One region of the Pseudoalteromonas distincta genome, then DNA from elsewhere that is predicted to be linked to it. Evidence: predicted binding sites of a transcription regulator. Region 1 holds the regulator's gene; the other holds the start of a gene.

Region 1 (11,584 bases):
GCATCGTTAATACGGCTGAAGTTATCAAAGTTAATAATTACCAGCACCAGTGACTTACCTTGTGCCTGCAGCGACTGTGAATTACGTTGAAAGTGCTCAATATCTTTAGGGAGTTGATCAAACAAAAAGCGGCGACTACGTAGCCCTGTTAGCTCATCTGAGTGACTCACTAATTTAAGCTGTGAATTCACTTGGCCTAATTTATCATTAGCTTGGCGAAGCTCTAAGGTACGCTCAGTGATTAAGCCCTCTAATGCTTCTTGCTTTCTGCGTTCTTGTGCTCTAAACACCCAAAAAATGAGATAAAAAAGCAAAATAAAACCACTGGTAATTAAAAGCCTAAAGTAAATTGTTTCGTCAAAGCGCTCAGGCACTACAAAACCGTACTCTACATCTTGCGCTTTAGCCCAGTCTTCACCTTGGCGCTTAGCTTCTAATTGAAACAAAAACGAGCCAGGAGGCAAGTTAGTATAAATAGCTTCACGTCGCGTATTTGCATAGCGCCAGTCACTATCTAAGCCACTTAGTTTATATCTAAATTCAATGCTGTTTGGTGCATAGTAATCAATAGCTGTGTAAGTTAGCGTTATATCACGCTCGTCTGTTTCTAATGATGGTTTTTTACCAAGCGCAGCGGTAGTTAAATGACGAAGTGGCGTTGTTATTGTCTCTATTGTTGGCTTTAATGCAAGCACACCAAATAGCTCTACATTTTTAGGTATTTCAACAACACCTTGTAAGCTTGGGTACCAAATAGAATTTCCGGTGTCTGCTACCGCATCATGCCCAAGTCCGCTACAACATTGATTCGCTTTACCATCGAGTTGACGGTCAAAAGATGAAATTACTTCTTCAACTTTTAGGCTTTTTATTTCTGTTTTAAATTGCTCTACAGGCATTCTGTAAACACCTTTCATGGTGCTTACCCAAACATGCTTTAACTTTTCATCATATTCTAGGCTAAATATAGAACCATACGGTAAACCATTAGCTGCATCGAGCTGACGCCATTGTCCTTGCGTACTTCTGTAAAAAAGCCCGTCGTTAAGAGAGCCGATTAAAATACCCACGCCATCTATATGTAGCACGCTAGTAACGTATGCGCTTTCAAGTGTTGTTTGGTCGCCAATTTTTTCAATGCCACGGTCTGTAAAGTAATATGCGCCCTTACTAGTACCAATCACACCAAAGTTTGTTTTATCTAATACGTAGGTAATAAACTTACTACCTAAAAAAGCGTTATAGGCAAAAGGCGTTAAACCAGCATAATTTAATCGATATAAACCGCGTCCGGTACCAATCCAAAAGCCGCCTTTACTAGAGCGACTTATTGCAAATACCGGATTATCGCGAAGTGCTCGACCAGGGACGGTGTAAAGTGTCTTGTTTTCAAAAACAAATAAGCCGCGCCCTGTGGCTATATATAATCGCTCACCATCAAATTGTAGATCGTGTACTGATGCGTATCCATATTTACTACTTGGGACTAAATTAATAAAACTTTTATCTAAATCGAAATAACCAATGCCGCTTTTATTCGCAACCCACAGTTTACCATCGGGTGCTTGGCTAATAGCCATAACAGATTCGGTCATGTTTGAAACTGCTGAATGCCTTTCGACTCGTCCTTCATGAGCAAGCCACAAGCCTTCACTAAAGCTTGCTAACCAAACGTTATTTTTATCATCTCTAAAAATATCAGCAAACCATATACTTTGATCGAGTTGGCTAGGCTCTACCCATTGCCACTCACCGGTTTTATCTCTGAATAATAAGCGTCCATAGGTCGAAACCCACAAGCCACCATCGGTATCACTCATAAACTTATAAACGGCTGAGTTATTTGCATTAGGTAAAGGAAAAGGTCTTAGCTCGTCATCTAAATCTAAAAAGTATGCACCTAGCTCAGAAGCTATATACAGATTACCATTTAAAAATGATAAATCGTGCACTATGGTTTGCGCTAAGCGCTCTGGTAGCGATATTTTAGCGGTAAGCTCTAAACGTAGTTTAGAAAAATCTGATGAGTTTTTTGTAAGGCGTAATAAATGACGATCATTAACCAGCCAAATGCCTTCAGGAGAGAGTGCCATTTGGCTAACAGAGCCAACTATTTGTGTGATCACAGTAGCATTAACAATAGGTAGAGGACCATTTACTTCAGTGCGTAAATCAACTTGCCCCCTATCTACATAGTATAAGCCGTTGGCCGCAATCCATATGCTACCTTTAGAGTCCTCAAGAATATCTCTCACTGGACCTTTAATATTAAATTCTTGTGCTGCAAATGTGGCTGGGTTAATAACTACCAAGCCACTTTTAGTGCCTACCCATAACAAACCACTAGAATCGACTAAAAGCTTATTAACACCATTACTAGGCAAGAATGGGCTATTTTGCGTGTTGTAATTTGTAAATGTTGTACCATCAAAACGGCTTAAACCAAATTGCGTACCAAGCCACATATAGCCTTGCTGATCTTGCACAACACTTTTAAGTGATTGTGACGGTAGGCCATCTTTTATATTCCATTGCTTAACTACGTAATCAGTAATTGAAGCCCAACTTGGCGTCGCGCACAACATAAGTACACAAACCAGTAAAAATCGCATCATATTGCTGCCACCTAGTTAAACAAATCAAATATAAAAATTAAAAGGGCAGTAAACCCACTTTTATTAACGCTTGTAAACATATAAGCGAAAAAACACCCGCAAGTATATCGTCGGCCATTATACCTAAACCGCCATGTACTCGCTTGTCTAGCATACGGATTGGGCCGGGCTTTGCTATATCAAAAAAGCGAAATAACAAAAAACCTACGAGTAATGTTTGCCAGTTAAGTGCTGCGCCAATCATAGTGATGTAATAACCCGCCACTTCATCCCATACAATAGCAGGGTGATCGTGCACGCCTAAATCATCAGCCGTTTTACCGCACGCCCATATACCAAATATACTGATCACAACGGCAAATACAATTTGCAGCCATAACGGATAATACATGGTCATAAAAATGAATGGCAAGGCAGCAAACGTACCAAATGTACCGGGCGCTTTAGGGGCAAGCCCTGTCCCAAAGCCCAGACCAAAAAACTGATGTGGACGCTTTAAATTAAACTTGCGGTTATTGTTCAAACCAGCTCCTTTGCAAAGTGCTCAAAACCCTGCGGTTCAAAATCAAACTTTTCACCGTTGTGTAAAAGCTCAATTTGGCCATCGCCACTTTTAACTTGGCCAATGCATGTTGCATCTACACCATACTGGCGTAGCTTTATTTCTAACATACTTTTATTGCTATCAGGGACCGTAAAAATTAATTCGTAATCATCACCGTAACTGAGAATAAATGGCAGCTGCTGATTAAAATCAAGGCTTGCTTGCATCGCATCTGAAGTTGGAATACTTTCAATATTCACCACTGCACTTACTTGTGACATATCTAGTATATGACTTAAATCAGCGATTAAGCCGTCCGACACATCGATAGCCGATGATGCAAGGCCTCGTAATACCTGCCCTGCAGCAACACGTGGGGTTGGAAAGTCAAAGCGTTTATTTACGTACTTTAAATGCTCTGGCTCAATACTTATACCTTGTTTGCGAGACTCAATTGCAAGTCCAGCGTCACCTAGCGGACCCGTAACATAAATCCAATCACCCACTTTTGCGCCACTACGACGAAGTGCAGTACCTTCGGGTACAGTCCCTTTCGCACAAATAGTGATGGTTAATGGGCCCTGAGTTGTATCGCCACCTATAATCTGCACATTAAAATATTCAGCAATTTCATGCATGCCATCAGTAAACTCTTCAATCCACTGTGGATCAATACTTGGCAAAGTTAACGCAACTGAAACCCAAGTCGGCTCAGCGCCCATGGCCGCTAAATCACTTAAATTAACAGCAAGCGCTCTGTGACCTAATGCACGAGGGGAAATATCATCAAAAAAGTGTACGCCAGCAACAAGAGTGTCTGTTGTAACGGCAAGTTGGCAGTTTTGTGGAACGGTTACTAAAGCGCAATCATCCCCTATACCTAGGTTTACATCACGACGGGTGATACCGCGACCTTTAAAGTAGCGGTTAATTAATTCAAATTCCTTCATACACAAAAAAGCCGGCCTATGCCGGCTCCCCTCTTTAACGGTTTACTTACTTGCGTAAATGCTTAACAGCTTTATCAAGTACACCGTTTACAAATTTATGGCTGTCTTCAGCGCCAAAAATTTTGGCCAGCTCAATACCTTCGTTAATAGCAACTTTATAAGGTACGTCTTCACGGAACTTAAGCTCATAGCTGCTTAAACGTAAAATTGCACGCTCAACCATATCTAAGTCATCAAACGGACGTGTTAAATGTGGTGATACAGCTTCGTCTAGTTGCTTGTAATTTACAGCAACACCCGTCGCTAGATCTTTAAAGTATTCAACATCAATTTTAGTAACGTCTGTTTCGATCAACATTTGTTGTTCGATATCGGCAATTAAATTGCCACTTATTTGCCAAGAATAAACGGCTTGGAGTGCTAAGATACGTGCTTTACGTCTTGCTGCTGGTTTCACAAAAATTCCTTAAACTTAAATTTTATCTAACACATTAACCATTTCAAGCGCGCCTAAAGCAGCTTCGCCGCCTTTATTGCCCATTTTGGTGCCAGCACGCTCAATTGCTTGTTCAATGCTTTCTGTGGTTAATACGCCAAATGCAACCGGGATATCATACTCAAGTGATACTTGCGCAAGACCTTTGTTTGATTCGCCAGCAACTAGGTCAAAGTGTGGTGTACCACCTCTGATCACTACGCCTAATGCGATGATTGCATCATACTCTTTTTTTGCCGCAACGCGTTTAGCCGCTAAAGGTAATTCTACCGCGCCTGGCACATAAATAACGGTAATGTCGTCATCTGATACGCCACCTGTGCGTTTTAGCTCATCAACAGCACCTGCAAGGAGGCTGCTACCAATAAAGTCATTAAAACGAGAAATGACAATGGCAAATTTTTTGCCTGGAGCGTACTTATTACCTTCAATAATTTTCATTTGATAACCCTAAAAATAAGTTCAAGCGGTTGCGATTGCGCAAAAATTGCTGCGCATCATACCATAAAAATAAAATAATAGCCTAGTTTAAGCGTGATGCTTATTGTGGCTCAACGTAATCAACAACTTCTAAATGAAAGCCCGAAAGTGCATGGTACTTTTTAGGGCGACTCATTAATCGCATTTGTTTAATTCCAAGATCGGCAAGTATTTGCGAACCTACGCCAACAGTACGAGATGTACCTTTGAATTTACGTGGCGTAACGCTTTCGCCGGCATCAGCTGCTGCAAATGCTTTCACAGTTGCCTCTAGCTCTTCAGTGCTTTCTTGCTTACCTAAAATAACTAAAGCACCTTCATTTTTAGCAATGTAGGCCATTGCTTCAGAAAGACCCCAGCTACGGTCAGCACTTCTGTCTGAAAGTAGAATATCGTTAAAGGTACTTTGCAAATGTACACGTACATTTGTCGGCTCTTGATCTTTTATATCGCCTTTGAGCAATACGTAATGTAACTGGCCGTCAATTGTGTCTTTGTAAGTAACTAAATCAAATTCACCATGAACAGTTGGTAACTTACATTTTGCTACTTGCTCAATTGTTGTTTCGTTTAAGTTGCGGTATTCGATTAAATCAGCAATGGTGCCAATTTTAATATCGTGCTCTTTCGCAAAAACTTCTAAATCAGGGCGACGTGCCATAGTGCCGTCAGCATTAAGTATTTCAACAATAACAGATGATGCTTCAAGTCCAGCTAAACGCGCTAAATCACAGCCAGCTTCAGTGTGTCCTGCGCGAGTTAATACGCCACCAGGTTGCGCCATAATAGGAAAAATATGTCCAGGCTGAACAATATCACTTGGGACTGCGCCTTTAGCTATAGCCGCTTGCACTGTACGCGCTCTATCTGCTGCTGAAATACCGGTTGTAACACCTTTTGATGCTTCTATCGACATTGTAAAGTTAGTCGAAAATGCTGCACCATTGTTTTTAACCATTAACGGTAAATCAAGTTGCTCGCAACGCTCTTGCGTCATGGTTAAACAAATTAAACCACGGCCATGGGTAGCCATGAAATTAATCGCTTCTGCGCTAATATGCTCAGCAGCTATTATTAAATCGCCTTCATTTTCTCTATCTTCATCATCCATTAAAATAACCATTTTACCGGCTTTAATATCGTCGATGATTTCTTGCGCACTGTGTAAATTCATAAATTTGCTCGTGTAAGTTGTCAGTTTCGTTATTTAATAAAACCCGCTTTAGCGAGTAAGCTCATCGAAATATCAGAGCCCGTTGGTTGCTCTGCACCCTTTATAAGGCGCTCTAAATAACGTGCAATTTGATCGACTTCTAAATTAACTTGGGTACCTACTTTAAAATGAGCAATTGTGGTTTGCTCACTCGTGTGTGGGACAATTGTTAATTTGAATTTATTGCCCTCTACAGCGTTTACTGTCAGGCTTATACCATCAATACATACCGAACCTTTGTACGGAATGTATTTCATTAAATTTTCGTCTGTTGTAAGCCAATATTCTGTTGCTCTGGCGTTTGCTGTAATACTTGTAATTGTTGCGATACCATCAACATGGCCAGACACTAAATGACCGCCTAAACGAGAAACAGGTTGCATGGCTTTTTCAAGATTCACCGTTTGTCCTAAAGCATAGTGAGCAAAACCGGTCAAACTAATCGTCTCATTAGATAAATCCGCACTAAAACCATCAATATGTTTATCAACTACAGTTAAGCAAACACCATTAGTTGCAATGCTGTCACCTAACTTTACGTCTGTCATATCAAGATCAGCACTTTGGATACGAATGGCTAAGTCGCCTTGTTTTTTTTGTAATAAAGCAATTTTGCCTGTGGCTTCTATTATCCCAGTAAACATAGCACTACTCTTTTTATTAAGTGATTTTAATGAGTTTTGACGCGGTGATACGTAAATCGTCACCAATGCGCGCACATTCATTAAATGTTAAATCAACGGTGTTTTGCATACTCGTCAATTCAGGAAAATTAACTAAACTTTTTGCATCATGGCCCATTAGTTTAGGCGCTAAATAAAAAACAAACTCGTCAACTAAATTAAGCTCTGTCATTTTACCAGCAAGTGTTGCGCCAGCTTCAAGCCAAACATTATTAAACTGCAGTTGCCCAAGTTTTTCTAAAACGGCTTGTAAATCAACTTTACCGTTACTTTCACTGACTTCAATATGCTTTACAAAATGCGGCCATTGCAATGATTTATCAACCTTAGTCGTAAATATTATTACATCACTTTGGATTTCAAATAAAGCAAGGTCAGGTGTTAAACGGTTTTGAGAGTCAATTATAACACGCACGGGCTGGCGAAGCGGCAAATCAGTAGGCAGTGTGCAAGGCAGCTCACTTAGTCGCACATTAAGTTTAGCATCATCGACTAACACTGTATCGGCACCGGTTAAAATAGCGCAGCTTTTCGCTCGGTATAATTGTACGTCTTGTCGAGCAGCAGGACTTGTGATCCACTTACTTTGCCCATTTTTAAGCGCTGTTTTACCATCAATACTCGCTGCCATTTTGCAAATCACATAAGGTAAGCCTTGCTCCATACGCTTAAAAAAGCCAACGTTAAGTGCGCGAGCTTGTGATTCGAGTAACCCGTAAGCAACGTCAATACCCGCGTCGCTCAGTATTTTAAGGCCTTTGCCAGCAACTTGTGGATTTGTATCAACCATAGCAGCAATTACTTTTACCACACCGGCAGCTTTTAAGCCTTCGGCGCACGGTGGCGTACGGCCATAATGACTACACGGTTCAAGCGTTACATAAGCCGTTGCACCTTGTGCATTTTTTCCAGCGACAGCCAGTGCATTTACTTCTGCATGACCTTGACCAGCTAATTGATGGAACCCCTCACCAATTATTTGATTATTTTTAACTAAAACACAGCCAACATTAGGGTTAGGTGTGGTAGTAAACCGACCTTTTTTGGCAAGCTCTATGGCGCGTGCCATATACATTTCATCATGTTCAGTAAAAGTAATTTGGTTAAGCATTTATTATACCAATTGCGTTAAATAAGTGGTCCATTATAGCGCTAAGAAGATAGCGCAATAACAAGGCGAAAATTATGACATATAGTTGTTCTATATGAATAATTTTTAACGCAGTGAGTGCGCTATTTAATGCGATAGAATGATCATATTTTTAATAAAATTGGTATTACTCCCCTAAGCGGGCAATTTCTTCGCCAAATTCGCGTATATCTTCAAACGAGCGATAAACAGAGGCAAATCTTACATACGCTACTTTATCGAGCTTTTTGAGGGCTTCCATAATGCATTCACCAACCAAATGGCTTGAAATTTCTCGCTCACCTGTAGCACGCAACTGCGATTTTATTATATTCACTACTTCGTCTACTTGCTCTGTGCTCACTGGGCGTTTTTCGAGTGCGCGATTTAAGCCATTTAATAATTTATCTTCGTTAAATGGTTCGCGGCTGCCGTCTTGTTTAATAACACGAGGCATAACCAGTTCAGCGCCTTCAAATGTAGTAAAGCGCTCATGGCAGTCGTTGCACTCACGGCGCCTGCGAACTTGATGGCCTCCACCAACAAGGCGTGAGTCAATAACTTTAGTATCTTTTGCGGTACAAAATGGACAATGCATAGCTCGGTACTTCCGTTTTAAAACAAAAAAGGCCGCTATTTAGCGGCCTTTAATCTTAGCAAAAAAATAGGGTCTGTTGACCTTTCAGGATTAAATTTGTTCTATCTAGGGGCGATTTAATCGCGGCGCGAGGTTTGTAACCTAGTGGGCTAAGTAAAAACCGAGCAAAGCTTCCGCGTCCTGCTCACGCCCCTTACCTACATCCATGTAAGCAACAAAGAGTAAATAGCCCCTAGGACGAACCCGAGGGCAGTGCATGTTTGCCATTTATGCTGCGTTATCGCCTATTTGTGTGGAGTAACCACACTACATAGACTCTGCCTTGCCTAAAAACCAAACATACTACTGCAAATTAAACCTCGAAAGATAAACAGGCCCCTATCCTATGTGATCTAAATTACTGCTGCTTATGCAATTAAGCGTAAACAGGTAATTTTGCACAAATTGCTTTAACTTTTTCTTTAACTTGCGCCTGTACAGATTCATCAGTGATGTTATCTAGTACGTCACAAATCCAGCCAGCAAGCTCTTTTGATTCTTCTTCTTTGAAACCACGACGAGTGATTGCAGGAGAACCAATACGCAAACCAGATGTTACAAACGGAGAACGTGGATCGTTTGGCACTGAGTTTTTGTTAACTGTGATGTTAGCGTTACCAAGGGCTGCATCTGCATCTTTACCAGTAATATCTTTATCGATTAAATCGAGTAGGAATAAGTGGTTTTCAGTTTTGTCAGATACGATTTTGTAGCCGCGCTCTTGCATTACAGCAACCATTGCTTTTGCGTTTTTAACAACTTGTGTTTGGTATACTTTAAATTCTGGTTGAAGCGCTTCTTTAAATGCCACTGCTTTTGCTGCAATAACATGACATAAAGGACCACCTTGGCCACCAGGGAAAACTGCGCTGTTAAGCTTTTTATAGATTGCTTCGTCGCCACATGCAGAGATAATTAAACCACCACGAGGACCAGCAAGTGTTTTATGCGTAGTTGTAGTTACAACATGTGCATGAGGAACTGGGCTTGGGTAAACGCCTGCCGCAATTAAACCTGCAACGTGAGCCATATCAACAAACAGGTAAGCACCTACTTTGTCAGCAATTTCACGGAATTTAGCCCAATCAACAATACCTGAGTACGCTGAGAAACCACCAATAATCATTTTTGGTTTATGCTCAAGTGCTAGTGCTTCAACCTGTGCGTAATCAATTTCGCCCGTTGTTTCATCTAGTCCGTATTGAATTGCATTGTAAAGCTTACCAGAGAAGCTTACGTGTGATCCGTGAGTTAAGTGACCACCATGAGCTAAGCTCATACCAAGTACAGTGTCGCCTGCTTCTAATAGCGCTAGAAAAACAGCAGCATTAGCTTGCGAACCAGCATGTGGTTGTACGTTTGCGTAGTCAGAACCAAATAACTCGTTAGCACGGTCAATTGCTAATTGCTCAACAACATCAACGTGCTCACAACCGCCATAATAACGTTTGCCAGGGTAACCTTCTGCGTATTTATTTGTAAGCTGTGAACCCTGCGCTTCTAGTACGCGTGGGCTACAGTAGTTTTCTGAAGCGATTAGTTCAATGTGCTCTTCTTGGCGAGCAGTTTCTTTGTTTATCGCGTCAAATAACTCTGGATCAAAATCCGAAATATTCATGCTACGTTCTAACATTGGGGTCTCCTAGGGCAACGTGTATGGTGTTTTTTAGAGGCTTTATTGTACGCTTTAAACGACTCTTTGCCTACGCTCTTAAGTTGAGGATATTTAAACAGGGATTGAAACTATTTCACAGACTTTTTAAGATGATATTTTCTTATAAAACCATAACGATTTTAAATGAATGCTATTTCCTACATTTAATTAGTAAATACAACTCACTAGATTTAATAGCCTAAAGTTATAAAAAAAGGCGGCTTAACCGCCTTTTTGAATTAATTAACTTAGCCAAGTTTAGCAAGTATTTCTGTACGTAATGCGTCGTAATCGGCCTTTATATCGCTTGCTAGGCATGGTTTTGCTAGTGCGTCGCTAAGTGGTTTTGGCATACCTAATTCAATATTTAAAATACCCTCTACGCTTTCTTTAAACTTAGCAGGATGAGCTGTGGCTAAAAAGATACCCGCTGCACCAGGCGCTCGATTTTCAACAAGACCTTGGTACGCAATAGCAGTGTGAGGCTCTGCAACATAACCCGTTTGTTGAATTTTTTTCATCACCGATTGTGTGTCTTCTTCGTTTACGCTAGTTGAATAAAAGTTATCGTAGCTAAACCAGTTATAATCTAACATTGTTTGCACACGCGGCCAGTTGTTTGGCTTACTTACATCCATTGCATTTGAAAGCGACTCAAGTGTTGCGTTTGGCGTCCAGGTTTTATCAAGCATAAAGCGCGGCACAGTATCATTTTGGTTGGTTGTTGCACTTAATTTACCTACAGGTAAGCCAATAACCGCACCAATCATTGCAGCACATACATTACCAAAGTTGCCACTTGGCACTGATATATGCGCTGTTGCGCGTTTTTCTTTTGGTAGTTGTGCAATGGCCTCAAAGTAATAACAAACCTGAGCAACTAAACGGCTAATATTAATTGAATTAGCAGAATTAAGCCCAAGTGTTGATTTAACTTCTTCATCTAAAAAGGCATTTTTAACCAACTCTTGGCAATCATCAAAACTGCCATCAACTGCGTAACAATGAATATTGTTACCTAACGTAGTAAATAGCTTTTGCTGAGCAAGTGAAATTTTGCCTTTAGGATATAAGATGACAACATCGATATTCGGCTTGTTATAAAAAGCATGTGCAACGGCTGCACCAGTATCGCCCGATGTTGCGGTTAAAATAGTTACTTTTTCATCTTTATTAAATTGCG
Region 2 (11,584 bases), 1.2 Mb from region 1:
ACTTTAAAAAGTATAAAAAAGGGTTTTACTGTTTATAGACCGGTTATGCTTATATGATAATTTTGATTTAGAGCTTTTTGTTTAGATATTCTATGCGTTCTATTTTCTTCGCTAGTTGCGAGGTGTTAATACTAAAAGTGCTGGTTAAAAAATTTACTACAATATTAGATTAAGGTTTACACTTGGTGTGTTGCATTTGTACTTTAGGAGAGGAGCTGTGCTAGAACAAATAGAAAATTGGATTGACGCTACAAATTTAAAATACAGCAGTCAAAAAGTGAGTTGTGATAAATTCAGTAATGAATTTTATGGGTTTTATCCTGCCGAGTTTTTTAAAAAACGCGTATTACGTTGTTGTAGACCAAATACCAAAGCCAGACTTTGCGGGTCTGCGAGAAATGGGCCTAGGTGATTTTGTCGATATGGACGCGGCGGGTATAACGTATAAAAATACCTATTATCTACTTCCTGAGGTTGCAAAAGATTTGAGGGTTCATTTTCATGAGCTTGTGCATGTAGCGCAGTGGCTTAAACTTGGTCCAGACGCGTTTATGATGCGTTACATTAGCGAAATCCAACATGTAGGATACAACGACGCTCCGCTTGAAAAAATGGCATATGCGCTGGATACGCAATTTGCAAGTAAAGGCAATAAAATAGACGTTCTTAGGCACGTAGCCCAAACGCTGTAACTCAATTTTAGGTTTAAAGGAGTTTATATGTACAGAATTATTGGGTGTTTACTTACTTTAGCGTGTATAAATAGTAATGCAGCATCGTTTGAAGAAGATATTGTTTCAGCTCTGCTTGAGCGTACAACTCATGATGTGACTTACGACGGCGCTTATCGCTCTATTGGCTACCCTGGTGGGGATGTACCTAAAAATATAGGTGTGTGCACCGATGTAATAATTAGAAGTTATAGAAAGTTAGGTGTTGATTTACAGAAACTCGTGTATGAAGACATGCAAAAAAACTTTGCGCTGTATCCATCTAAACGTATTTGGGGCTTAACTAAGCCTGATAAAAATATAGATCACCGACGTGTTCCAAATTTACAAGCTTACTTTGAGCGCCATGCAAACGTATTGAGTAAATCCAACAAAGTGAGTGATTATAAAACCGGCGATATAATAACGTGGATGTTACCAGGTAATTTACCTCATATAGGTATGGTGATTAATGAGTTATCTCAAGATACGGGTAACCCACTTATTGTGCATAATATAGGGCGTGGTCCGCAAAAAAGCGATATGCTTTTTGATTATAAAATTACCGGACATTACCGGTTCGTTCCACACTATTGATAAGTTTAATAAACGATAGATGTAAGTATTGATTTTTATTTCAGATCAATACTTACATTGCCATTGGGTTTACAGCAGCACAACAGTATTTCGCCTTCGCGTACAAACGCAAGTGGCTCTTCGTTATACTCAACACTGCCTGACACTAAAGTTGCTCTACAAGCGCCGCAATAACCTTCACGGCATTGGAATGCGACGTCTATTTTCATGGATTCTAAGCAGTGTAGAAGAGAAGGGCAGCCAGCGATAAATTCTATACACTGGCTGTTTTCTGCAAGCGTTATGCTTGCAGTAGACTTGTCACTCATTATAAATCAAAATCACCAAATTCTGATGCATCAACTTGAGAGTCAATTTGACCAACAAGGTATGAGCTTATTTCTGCTTCTTGTGGTGCTACTTGCACGTTATCAGACACTAACCACGAGTTTATCCACGGGATAGGGTTACTGTTGTTTTCAAACTGTGCTGGCAAACCAATCGCAGTCATACGTGCATTGGTAATGTATTCAACGTACTGACATAAAATATGTTTATTTAAGCCAATCATCGAACCATCTTTAAATAAGTATTCGGCCCACTCTTTTTCTTGCTCTGCAGCATCAACAAACATTTTAATTGCTTCGTCGCGGCACTGGGCAGCAACAATCGCCATTTCTGGGTCGTCCTTACCGTCTTGCATGATGTTTAAAATATGCTGAGTACCAGAAAGGTGAAGTGCTTCATCGCGTGCAATTAGCTTGATGATTTTAGCGTTACCTTCCATTAGCTCGCGCTCAGCAAATGCAAACGAACATGCAAAGCTTACGTAAAAGCGAATCGCTTCAAGAATATTTACCGACATCATAGCCAGGTAAAGTTTCTTTTTAAGCTCAAATAAATTAATGATAACTGTTTTACCGTTAATCTCGTGTTTGCCTTCACCGTATAAGTTGTAAAGCGATACAGAGTTAATTAAGTCATCGTAGTATTTAGTTACGGCATCAGCACGTTCGCTAATTTTATCGTTGCTAACAATGTCATCAAAAATAAGCTCAGGTGCTTGTGTTACGTTACGGATAATATGCGTGTATGAGCGGCTGTGAATTGTTTCACTGAACGCCCATGTTTCTATCCATGTTTCAAGCTCTGGTAGCGATACAATTGGAAGTAGAGCCACGTTTGGCGAACGACCTTGTACACTATCAAGCAGTGTTTGGTATTTTAAGTTGCTTAAAAATATATGCTTTTCGTGATCTGGTAATGCTTGAAAGTCTAAACGGTCTTTACTTACATCTACTTCCTCAGGACGCCAAAAGAAAGACAGTTGCTTTTCAATTAACTTTTCAAAAATTGGGTATTTTTGTTGGTCGTAACGAGATACGTTTACAGTTTGGCCAAAAAACATTGGCTCTTGCATTTGGTTATTATGGTTTCGGCTAAAAGTAGTATAAGACATGTTTATCACTCAAAAAACTATCAGAAAAAGCGGGCTAAATGCCCGCTTAAAATAAAAATCAGCAGTTATATTTTACACGCGCCGCCTTCACAATCGTCATCTTCCACTTCTGGAGCATCTTCTTGTGAATCTGAGGCGCCATCGCGAGTATTGTGGTAATACAAGGTTTTAACACCTAGTTTGTACGCGCTTAGTAAGTCTTTTAATAAGACTTGCATAGGTACTTTACCGCCTTCGAACTTGTTTGGATCATAATTTGTATTTGCAGAAATTGTTTGGTCAACAAATTTTTGCATTATGCCAACAAGCTGCAAGTAACCATCGTTTGATGGAATGTCCCATAGTAGCTCGTACTGATCTTTTAAACGCTCATACTCAGGAACAACTTGTTTTAAAATACCGTCTTTACTTGCTTTAACGCTAATATGTCCACGTGGTGGCTCAATACCGTTAGTTGCGTTAGAGATTTGCGACGATGTTTCTGATGGCATTAACGCACTTAGTGTTGAGTTACGCATACCGTGCTCTTTAATACTTGCACGTAGTGTATCCCAATCAAGATGAAGTGGTTCATCACAAATTTTATCTAAATCACGTTTGTACGTATCTGTTGGCATAATACCTTGTGAATACGTTGTTTCGTTAAACTTAGGACACGCGCCACGCTCTTTAGCAAGCTCGTTTGATGCTTTCATTAAGTAATATTGAATAGCTTCAAAGGTTTTATGTGTTAATGCATTAGCACTGCCATCAGAATAACGCTTACCGTTTTTAGCTAGGTAGTATGCGTAGTTAATTACGCCTATTCCTAGTGTACGACGACCCATAGTTGCATTTTTAGCAGCCGGTACAGGGTAGTCTTGGAAATCAAGTAAGTTATCAAGTGCGCGTACTGCAAGTTCAGCTAGCTCTTCAAGCTCATCAAGTGACTCTATTGCACCTAGGTTAAACGCAGAAAGTGTACAAAGGGCAATTTCGCCTTCTTCGTCATTCACGTTATTAAGTGGCTTAGTTGGCAATGCAATTTCTAAACATAAGTTAGATTGGCGAATTGGCGCAACTTTAGAAATAAATGGGCTGTGTGTATTACAGTGATCCACATTTTGTAAATAAATACGACCAGTACTTGCACGCTCTTGCGCAAACATTGAGAAAAGCTCAATGGCTTTAATGCGTTTTTTACGAATAGACTCGTCTTGTTCGTATTTAACGTAAAGTGCGTCAAACTCAGCTTGGTCTTCAAAAAATGCATCATAAAGGCCAGGCACATCTGATGGGCTAAATAATGTAATGTAGTCATCTTTAATTAAACGAGAGTACATTAGTTTATTAAACTGTACGCCGTAATCTAGGTGACGAACGCGGTTGTCATCTACACCACGGTTATTTTTAAGTACAAGTAGGTTCTCTACTTCTAAATGCCAAAGCGGGTAGAATAATGTTGCTGCGCCGCCACGTACACCACCTTGTGAACAGCTTTTAACCGCTGTTTGAAAGTGCTTATAAAAAGGGATACACCCTGTGTGATACGCTTCGCCGTTACGAATGTGGCTACCTAGCGCACGTATTCTACCTGCATTAATACCAATTCCCGCACGTTGTGAAACGTATTTAACAATAGCTGACGACGTTGCATTGATTGAATCAAGGCTGTCGCCACATTCAATTAATACACACGAGCTAAATTGGCGAGTAGGCGTACGTACACCCGACATAATTGGCGTTGGTAGAGATATTTTAAATAAAGATACTGCATCGTAAAAACGTTTAATGTAATCAGTACGTGTTTCACGTGGGTAATCTGAAAATAAGCTTGCCGCAACTAAAATATATAAAAACTGTGCACTTTCGTATATTTCACCCGATACACGGTTTTGAACGAGGTACTTACCTTCAAGTTGCTTTACAGCAGCGTAGCTAAAGTTAAGATCGCGAGAATGGTCAAGGTATGCATCAAGCTCATCTAACTCTTGCTCTGTGTAATCTACTAGTAAATGAGCATCGTAGCGTTTATCGCCAACCATTTTTGTTACGTGGTCAAATAAACGTGGTGGCTCAAATTGACCGTACGCTTTTTTACGTAAATGGAATACAGCTAAACGTGCAGCTAAGTATTGGTAATCAGGCGATTCTTTTGAAATCTGATCCGCTGCTGCTTTAATGATGGTTTCGTGAATGTCTTTAGTACGAATACCGTCGTAAAACTGAATGTGCGACTTTAATTCAACTTGCGAAACCGAAACGTTGTTTAAACCTTCGGCGGCCCACTCAATAACGCGATGGATCTTATCCAGATCAAGAGGCTCTTTACGCCCGTCACGTTTGCTTACAGATAACTGTTGGTTCATTTGCCTGTATTCCTTGGGAATTATGTATTTTGACCAATGCTTTATACCTCGCCGGGGCAAGGTATATACTCATTTATTATAAGTTTCGCCATATTTGCGAATTTAATTGAATAACATTTGGCCACAATATCTGGTGTTGTTCAATTTAGAGATCACAAGATAGTGTGGTCTGAGTTGTTTTGCAAGGGACATAATTGCCCCTATTTGTGGATAACTTCGGGATAACGTATTTGTGTTAGTAGACACTCACCTTCGAACAATCATTTAAGTTGAAATATGCAAAAATCAACTAATGATCTGCTAAATTTACGCATTTTAAAAATAAATTTTGACTGCTTTTTTTATCAGCAAGCTTTGCGTAAAAACTAACACAATCACAATATATAGTGTTTATTAATTAACATGGCACTATATATGGTTAAAACCATCAATTGGGCTTTGCCAGTTAAAATCAGCATTCCAGCTGTTGGCTTCATCAATACTTGGTATGTAGCCCCAAAGTGCCGTTGCTGTGCGCATACCTGCGGCTTTGCCTGCTTGTATGTCTCGCTGTGCATCACCAATGTACAAACAGCGTTTTGGTTGCACTCCCATAAGCTTTGCACAGTATAGCAGCGGTAAAGGGGATGGCTTAGCTTCAGCTAAGGTGTCGCCACTTATTACTACACTAGCATTTTTCAATGCGGGAATTGCTGCCACTAAAGGATCAGTTAAAAACCCTGGTTTGTTAGTCATGATCCCCCATTTGATCTTTTTCTGATCAAGGGCAATAAGCAACGATTCAACACCGCTGAAGCAATGCGTGTGATTTGCTATGTTTGCAGCGTATTCGTCGACTAATTGCTTAATAAGTTCGCTTTGAGGTTGTGTGTCCCATAACTCTTTAAAACCAGCCTCTAATAATGCGCCTGCGCCGTTAGATGCCGCAGGGCGGTATACATCACTACTAACAGGCTCTATTTTATTATTAATGAGAACTGCATTTAAAGCCGCACCTAAATCATCAGCGGTGTCGAGTAGAGTGCCGTCTAGATCAAATAAAAATGCATCGTACTCAATAAGGGGGAGGGGGGCTTGAGAGTTAGCCATTAAGCTAACTTCTCAAAGTACAGTATGTAATTTACGCTAACGTCACTATTGAGCGTATATTGCTTTGATAGTGGATTATAAGAAAGGCCTGTACTTGCACGAACTTTTAAACCCGCTTGCTCTGCCCATGTAATAAGCTGCGCAGGTTTTATAAACTTTTTATGGTCGTGTGTACCTTCAGGGACCATTTTTAATAGCTTTTCAGCGCCAACAATGGCGTATAAATATGCCTTAGGTGTTTTGTTTAGGGTTGAAAAAAACACGTCTGCGCCTGGTTTGGCAAGTGCAGCTACGGCATGAATGATAGATGCTGGGTCGGGAACGTGCTCAAGCATTTCCATACAGGTTATTACATCAAAGCGCTCTGGGTGTTGCGATGCAAACTCTTCTGCTGGCACTTTTATGTAATCTACATTTACGCCAGTTTCTAAACTGTGCAACTTAGCAACAGTTAAAGGCTCTTGCCCCATGTCGATGCCAGTTACTTTTGCGCCCATGCGCGCCATGCTTTGGCTTAAAATACCGCCACCACAGCCAACATCGAGTGTTTCTTTATCGAATAAGCCTTGCGTTTTGTTTGCTATAAAGTCTAAACGTAACGGGTTAATTTCGTGAAGAGGTTTGAATTCTCCGTCTAGGTCCCACCAACGCTCGGCGATGGCTTCAAATTTTGCTATTTCTGCGTGATCTACATTTTGATGTTCGGTCATAAAATACTTCCTCGTCAATCTGAGGCCATTATATAGGGCTAAATTGATAAATCGCAAAGTTTTGCGCCTGTAAATTAAAATTAATTGTGATAGCATGGCTGTTAGAAATAATAACAATACTCTTAATACCCAATACCGGGTTGTTGAGAGCTGATACTGAAGGAATGTGATATCAAATGACTGATCTCGCCAATGAAATTCTGCCAGTCAATATTGAAGACGAGTTAAAAAACTCCTACTTAGATTACGCAATGAGCGTAATTGTAGGACGTGCATTACCAGACGTACGTGACGGCTTAAAACCTGTTCATCGCCGCGTTTTGTTTGCAATGAACGAGCTTAGTAATGACTGGAACAAGCCTTACAAAAAATCGGCCCGTGTGGTCGGTGACGTAATCGGTAAATACCACCCACACGGCGACAGTGCAGTTTATGACACGATAGTTCGTATGGCTCAGCCATTCTCACTGCGTTATATGCTAGTAGATGGCCAAGGTAACTTCGGTTCGGTTGATGGTGATTCAGCAGCGGCAATGCGTTATACAGAAGTACGTATGGCTAAAATGTCGCATGAGTTATTAGCCGATCTTGAAAAAGAAACGGTTGATTTCGTTCCTAACTACGATGGCACTGAGTTCATCCCTGATGTTTTACCAACGAAAGTTCCTAATTTATTAGTGAATGGTTCGTCAGGTATTGCAGTAGGTATGGCTACAAATATACCACCACATAACTTAACTGAAGTTGTAAATGGTTGTTTGGCACTTATTCAAAATCCAGATTTAACTATTTTAGAGTTAATGGATTATATCCCTGGTCCTGATTTCCCAACGGCTGCAATTATCAACGGTAAGAAGGGTATTGAACAAGCCTACTTAACTGGCCGTGGTAAAGTGTACATGCGTGCACGCGCCGACATCGAAACCGATGAAAAAACAGGCCGTGAAACAATTATCGTTCACGAAATTCCTTATCAAGTTAATAAAGCTCGTTTAATTGAAAAAATTGCTGAGCTGGTTAAAGATAAGAAAATTGAAGGTATTAGTGCTCTACGTGATGAATCAGATAAAGACGGTATGCGTATCGTTATTGAAATTAAACGTGGTGACGTAGGCGAAGTTATTTTAAACAACTTGTATTCACAAACTCAGTTACAAACTGTGTTTGGTATGAATATGGTTGCGCTAATTAATAACCAACCTAAATGTTTCAATTTAAAAGAAATGTTAGAAGAGTTTATTATTCACCGTCGTGAAGTAGTAACTCGTCGTACAGTATTTGATTTACGTAAAGCCCGTGACCGTGCACACACGCTTGAAGGCTTAGCGATTGCGCTTGCGAACATTGACCCAATTATCGAACTTATTCGTAAATCCCCTACACCTGCTGAAGCTAAAATTGCTTTAACAGCGCGTCCGTGGGAATTAGGTAATGTACAAGGTATGCTTGAAAAAGCAGGTGAAGACAATGTTGCTCGTCCAGATTGGTTAGCAAGCGAACTTGGTATTCGCGATGGTCAATATTATATCTCTGAGCAACAAGCTCAAGCAATTCTTGATTTGCGTTTACATAAGCTAACAGGTCTTGAACACGAAAAAATCTTAACCGAATACCAAGCGTTATTAGAACTAATTGCTGAACTACTTTATATTTTGGCAACTCCTGAGCGTTTAATGGAAGTTATACGTGACGAGCTAGTTGAAATTAAAGAGCAATATGGTGATGAGCGTCGCACTGAAATTAATGCCGCTGCTCACGATATCAGCCTTGAAGACTTAATTACTGAAGAAAACGTAGTCGTAACGCTTTCTCACGAAGGGTATGTGAAGTATCAAGCATTGTCTGATTACGAAGCACAGCGTCGTGGTGGTAAAGGTAAGTCAGCAACGAAGATGAAAGACGAAGATTTCATTGAGCGTCTATTAGTTGCAAATACACACGATACTATATTGTGTTTCTCTACGGCCGGTCGTTTATATTGGCTTAAAGTGTATCAGTTACCACTAGCGAGTCGTGCAGCGCGCGGTAAGCCAATTGTTAACTTGTTACCACTTGAAGCTGATGAACGTATTACTGCTATATTGCCAGTACGCGAGTACGCAGAAGATAAATACATCTTTATGGCAACAGCGTTTGGTACAGTTAAGAAAACACCATTAACGGCTTACAGCCGTCAACGTGCAAGCGGTATTATTGCTGTTAACTTGAATGATGGCGATAGCCTGATTGGGGTTGATATTACCGATGGTAGCAACGAAATTATGTTGTTCACTGATGCAGGTAAAGTTGTACGCTTTAAAGAAGCTGAAGAAACAACAGTTGTTGATGAAAACGGTAACCCAGTATTAGACGAAGAAGGTAACCCTGAGATTCGTTTCAAAGGTGTTCGCCCAATGGGTCGTACTGCTACAGGTGTTCGTGGTATTAAAATGGCCGATGATCAACGCGTAGTATCGTTAATTGTACCAAAAACTGACGGTGCTATTTTAACGGTAACTGAAAATGGTTACGGTAAGCGTACACAACTAGAAGATTACCCATCTAAGAGCCGTGCAACACAGGGTGTTGTATCTATCAAGGTGAGTGAGCGTAACGGTGCTGTTGTTGGTGCTGTACAAGTTGATGATAACGACGAAATCATGATTATTTCAAATCGTGGTACCTTAGTACGTACTCGCGTTAATGAAGTTTCTACGGTTGGACGTAACACCCAAGGTGTTATTTTGATCAGAACTATTGACGAAGAGCAAGTAGTTGGTTTACAACGTATAGAAGAGATTGAAGTTACAGAAAGTGACTTGATTGATATTGAAGACGTTGAAACTGTAGATACGGTTATTGATGAAGTAGCGGATGATAATCCTCCTTCAGAATAATTGATATTGAAAAAGCGGCCTTGGCCGCTTTTTTTAATGTTGTTGAAAAAAATTAATAGGGTGTGAAGTTATATTCATTCACTAAAACTCAAAGGTTTAGTGGGTGGGTATTGAGCGTTCATGCTTAGTAGTTAAATTACTGGAATGAGGCAAAGGTAATGAGTAAATATAATTTTTGTGCGGGGCCAGCTATGCTTCCGCAAGCGGTTATGAAAAAAGCACAAAAAGAGTTTCTAGATTGGCAAGATTTAGGTGTGTCTGTGATGGAAATAAGCCATCGTAGCAAAGAGTTTTTAGCCCTTACAGCTAAATGTGAAGCCAGCCTTCGTCGTCTAATGAATATCAGTGATGAATTTGAAGTGCTGTTTATGCATGGCGGTGGTCGTGGTCAGTTTAGTGCTGTGCCATTAAATTTACACCAAGAAGGCAAAGTTGCGGTTTATTGCGAAAACGGCGTGTGGTCAAAAAGTGCAACAGACGAGGCCAACAAGTTTACTCAAGCAACCTCTATTGATGTGCGTAATGATGACAATGGCGAGTTTTCTATTAAACAGGTTGCTGATTGGGTGTTACCAGAAGATGCATCTTACATTCACTATTGCCCTAACGAAACGGTTGACGGCTTAGAAATTTTTGATGTACCAAGCCACCCAACTGCACCGATCGTTGCTGATATGTCGTCAACTATTTTATCACGCGAAATAGACGTTAATAAATTTGATTTAATTTACGCTGGTGCGCAAAAAAATATCGGCCCGTCGGGCATATCAATCGTTATTGTTCGTAAAACATTACTTGAGCGTGAAGGCTTACCTAAGCCAGGCATTTTAGATTACGCATTAGAAGCAAAACAAGGCAGCATGTTTAACACGCCTCCTACATTTGCTTGGTATTTAGCTGCTGAAGTATTTCAATGGCTTGAAAGTAATGGTGGCGTAAAAGCGATGGAAGTTCAAAATATTGCTAAAGCGCAGCTACTTTATGACTTTATTGATGAATCGAGCTTTTATACCAATAAAGTAGCTAAACATTGCCGTTCACGTATGAATGTTCCGTTTTGGCTTAATGATGAAAGCTTAAATGATAAGTTTGTTGCTCAGTCTAAAGATGCAGGGTTACTTGCTCTTGAAGGCCACAGAATTGTGGGCGGTATGCGCGCAAGTATTTATAACGCAATGCCTATTGAAGGTGTTCAAGCACTTGTAGACTTTATGGCTGCTTTTGCAAAGGAGCACAGCTAATGGAGCAGCTTCGTTTAGAACCTATTTCTAGAGTAAATGGCACAGTAACCCTACCAGGTTCAAAGAGTCTATCGAACAGAATTTTATTATTAGCAGCACTTGCAAGCGGTACTACCGTTGTAGAAAACTTACTTGATAGTGACGATATACGCCATATGCTGGGCGCCTTAAAGTTATTAGGTGTAAATGTAACTTTAAATGATGAACGCACTGTAGCCACCGTAGAGGGTGTTAGTGGTGTGTTTAATACACCGACTGAGCCATTGTTTTTAGGTAATGCGGGTACTGCTTATAGACCTTTAACGGCAGTACTTGCTGCCGTTAAAGGTGAGTACGAGCTAATAGGCGAGCCACGTATGGAAGAGCGCCCAATAGGGCACTTGGTTGACGCGCTGCAAGCATTGGGTGGTGATGTTACTTATACAAAGCACAAAGACTACCCACCACTTAAAATTGTGGGTGGCCAAATAAAAGGCGGTGAAGTTGAAATTGACGGCAGTATTTCAAGTCAATTTTTAACCGCTCTATTAATGGCAGCGCCATTATTTAACGGTGATACAACAATAACTATTAAA

The links. Region 1 encodes NrdR, which represses ribonucleotide reductase genes. Its sites were predicted from a motif close to AAACACNANATNTNGTGTTT; they were not measured.
Region 2: the regulator NrdR is predicted to act here: its motif matches at 5,213-5,232, upstream of nrdA (class 1a ribonucleoside-diphosphate reductase subunit alpha).

What each region holds. Positions count from the first base shown of each region.
Region 1 covers NZ_CP040558.1:2,665,447-2,677,030, forward strand. Annotated here, with positions in the region: gene FFU37_RS11870 (ligand-binding sensor domain-containing diguanylate cyclase) at 1-2,615, opposite strand, end outside; gene FFU37_RS11875 (phosphatidylglycerophosphatase A family protein) at 2,653-3,138, opposite strand; gene thiL (thiamine-phosphate kinase) at 3,135-4,109, opposite strand; gene nusB (transcription antitermination factor NusB) at 4,156-4,566, opposite strand; gene ribH (6,7-dimethyl-8-ribityllumazine synthase) at 4,582-5,046, opposite strand; gene ribBA (bifunctional 3,4-dihydroxy-2-butanone-4-phosphate synthase/GTP cyclohydrolase II) at 5,147-6,259, opposite strand; gene FFU37_RS11900 (riboflavin synthase) at 6,289-6,942, opposite strand; gene ribD (bifunctional diaminohydroxyphosphoribosylaminopyrimidine deaminase/5-amino-6-(5-phosphoribosylamino)uracil reductase RibD) at 6,959-8,092, opposite strand; gene nrdR (transcriptional regulator NrdR) at 8,259-8,708, opposite strand; gene glyA (serine hydroxymethyltransferase) at 9,124-10,380, opposite strand; gene thrC (threonine synthase) at 10,650-11,584, opposite strand, start outside.
Region 2 covers NZ_CP040558.1:1,417,017-1,428,600, forward strand. Annotated here, with positions in the region: partial or broken gene FFU37_RS06265 (hypothetical protein) at 218-692, shown strand; gene FFU37_RS06270 (DUF1287 domain-containing protein) at 720-1,307, shown strand; gene yfaE (class I ribonucleotide reductase maintenance protein YfaE) at 1,343-1,615, opposite strand; gene nrdB (class Ia ribonucleoside-diphosphate reductase subunit beta) at 1,615-2,745, opposite strand; gene nrdA (class 1a ribonucleoside-diphosphate reductase subunit alpha) at 2,811-5,093, opposite strand; gene FFU37_RS06290 (HAD family hydrolase) at 5,502-6,182, opposite strand; gene ubiG (bifunctional 2-polyprenyl-6-hydroxyphenol methylase/3-demethylubiquinol 3-O-methyltransferase UbiG) at 6,182-6,892, opposite strand; gene gyrA (DNA topoisomerase (ATP-hydrolyzing) subunit A) at 7,069-9,768, shown strand; gene serC (3-phosphoserine/phosphohydroxythreonine transaminase) at 9,927-11,009, shown strand; gene aroA (3-phosphoshikimate 1-carboxyvinyltransferase) at 11,009-11,584, shown strand, end outside.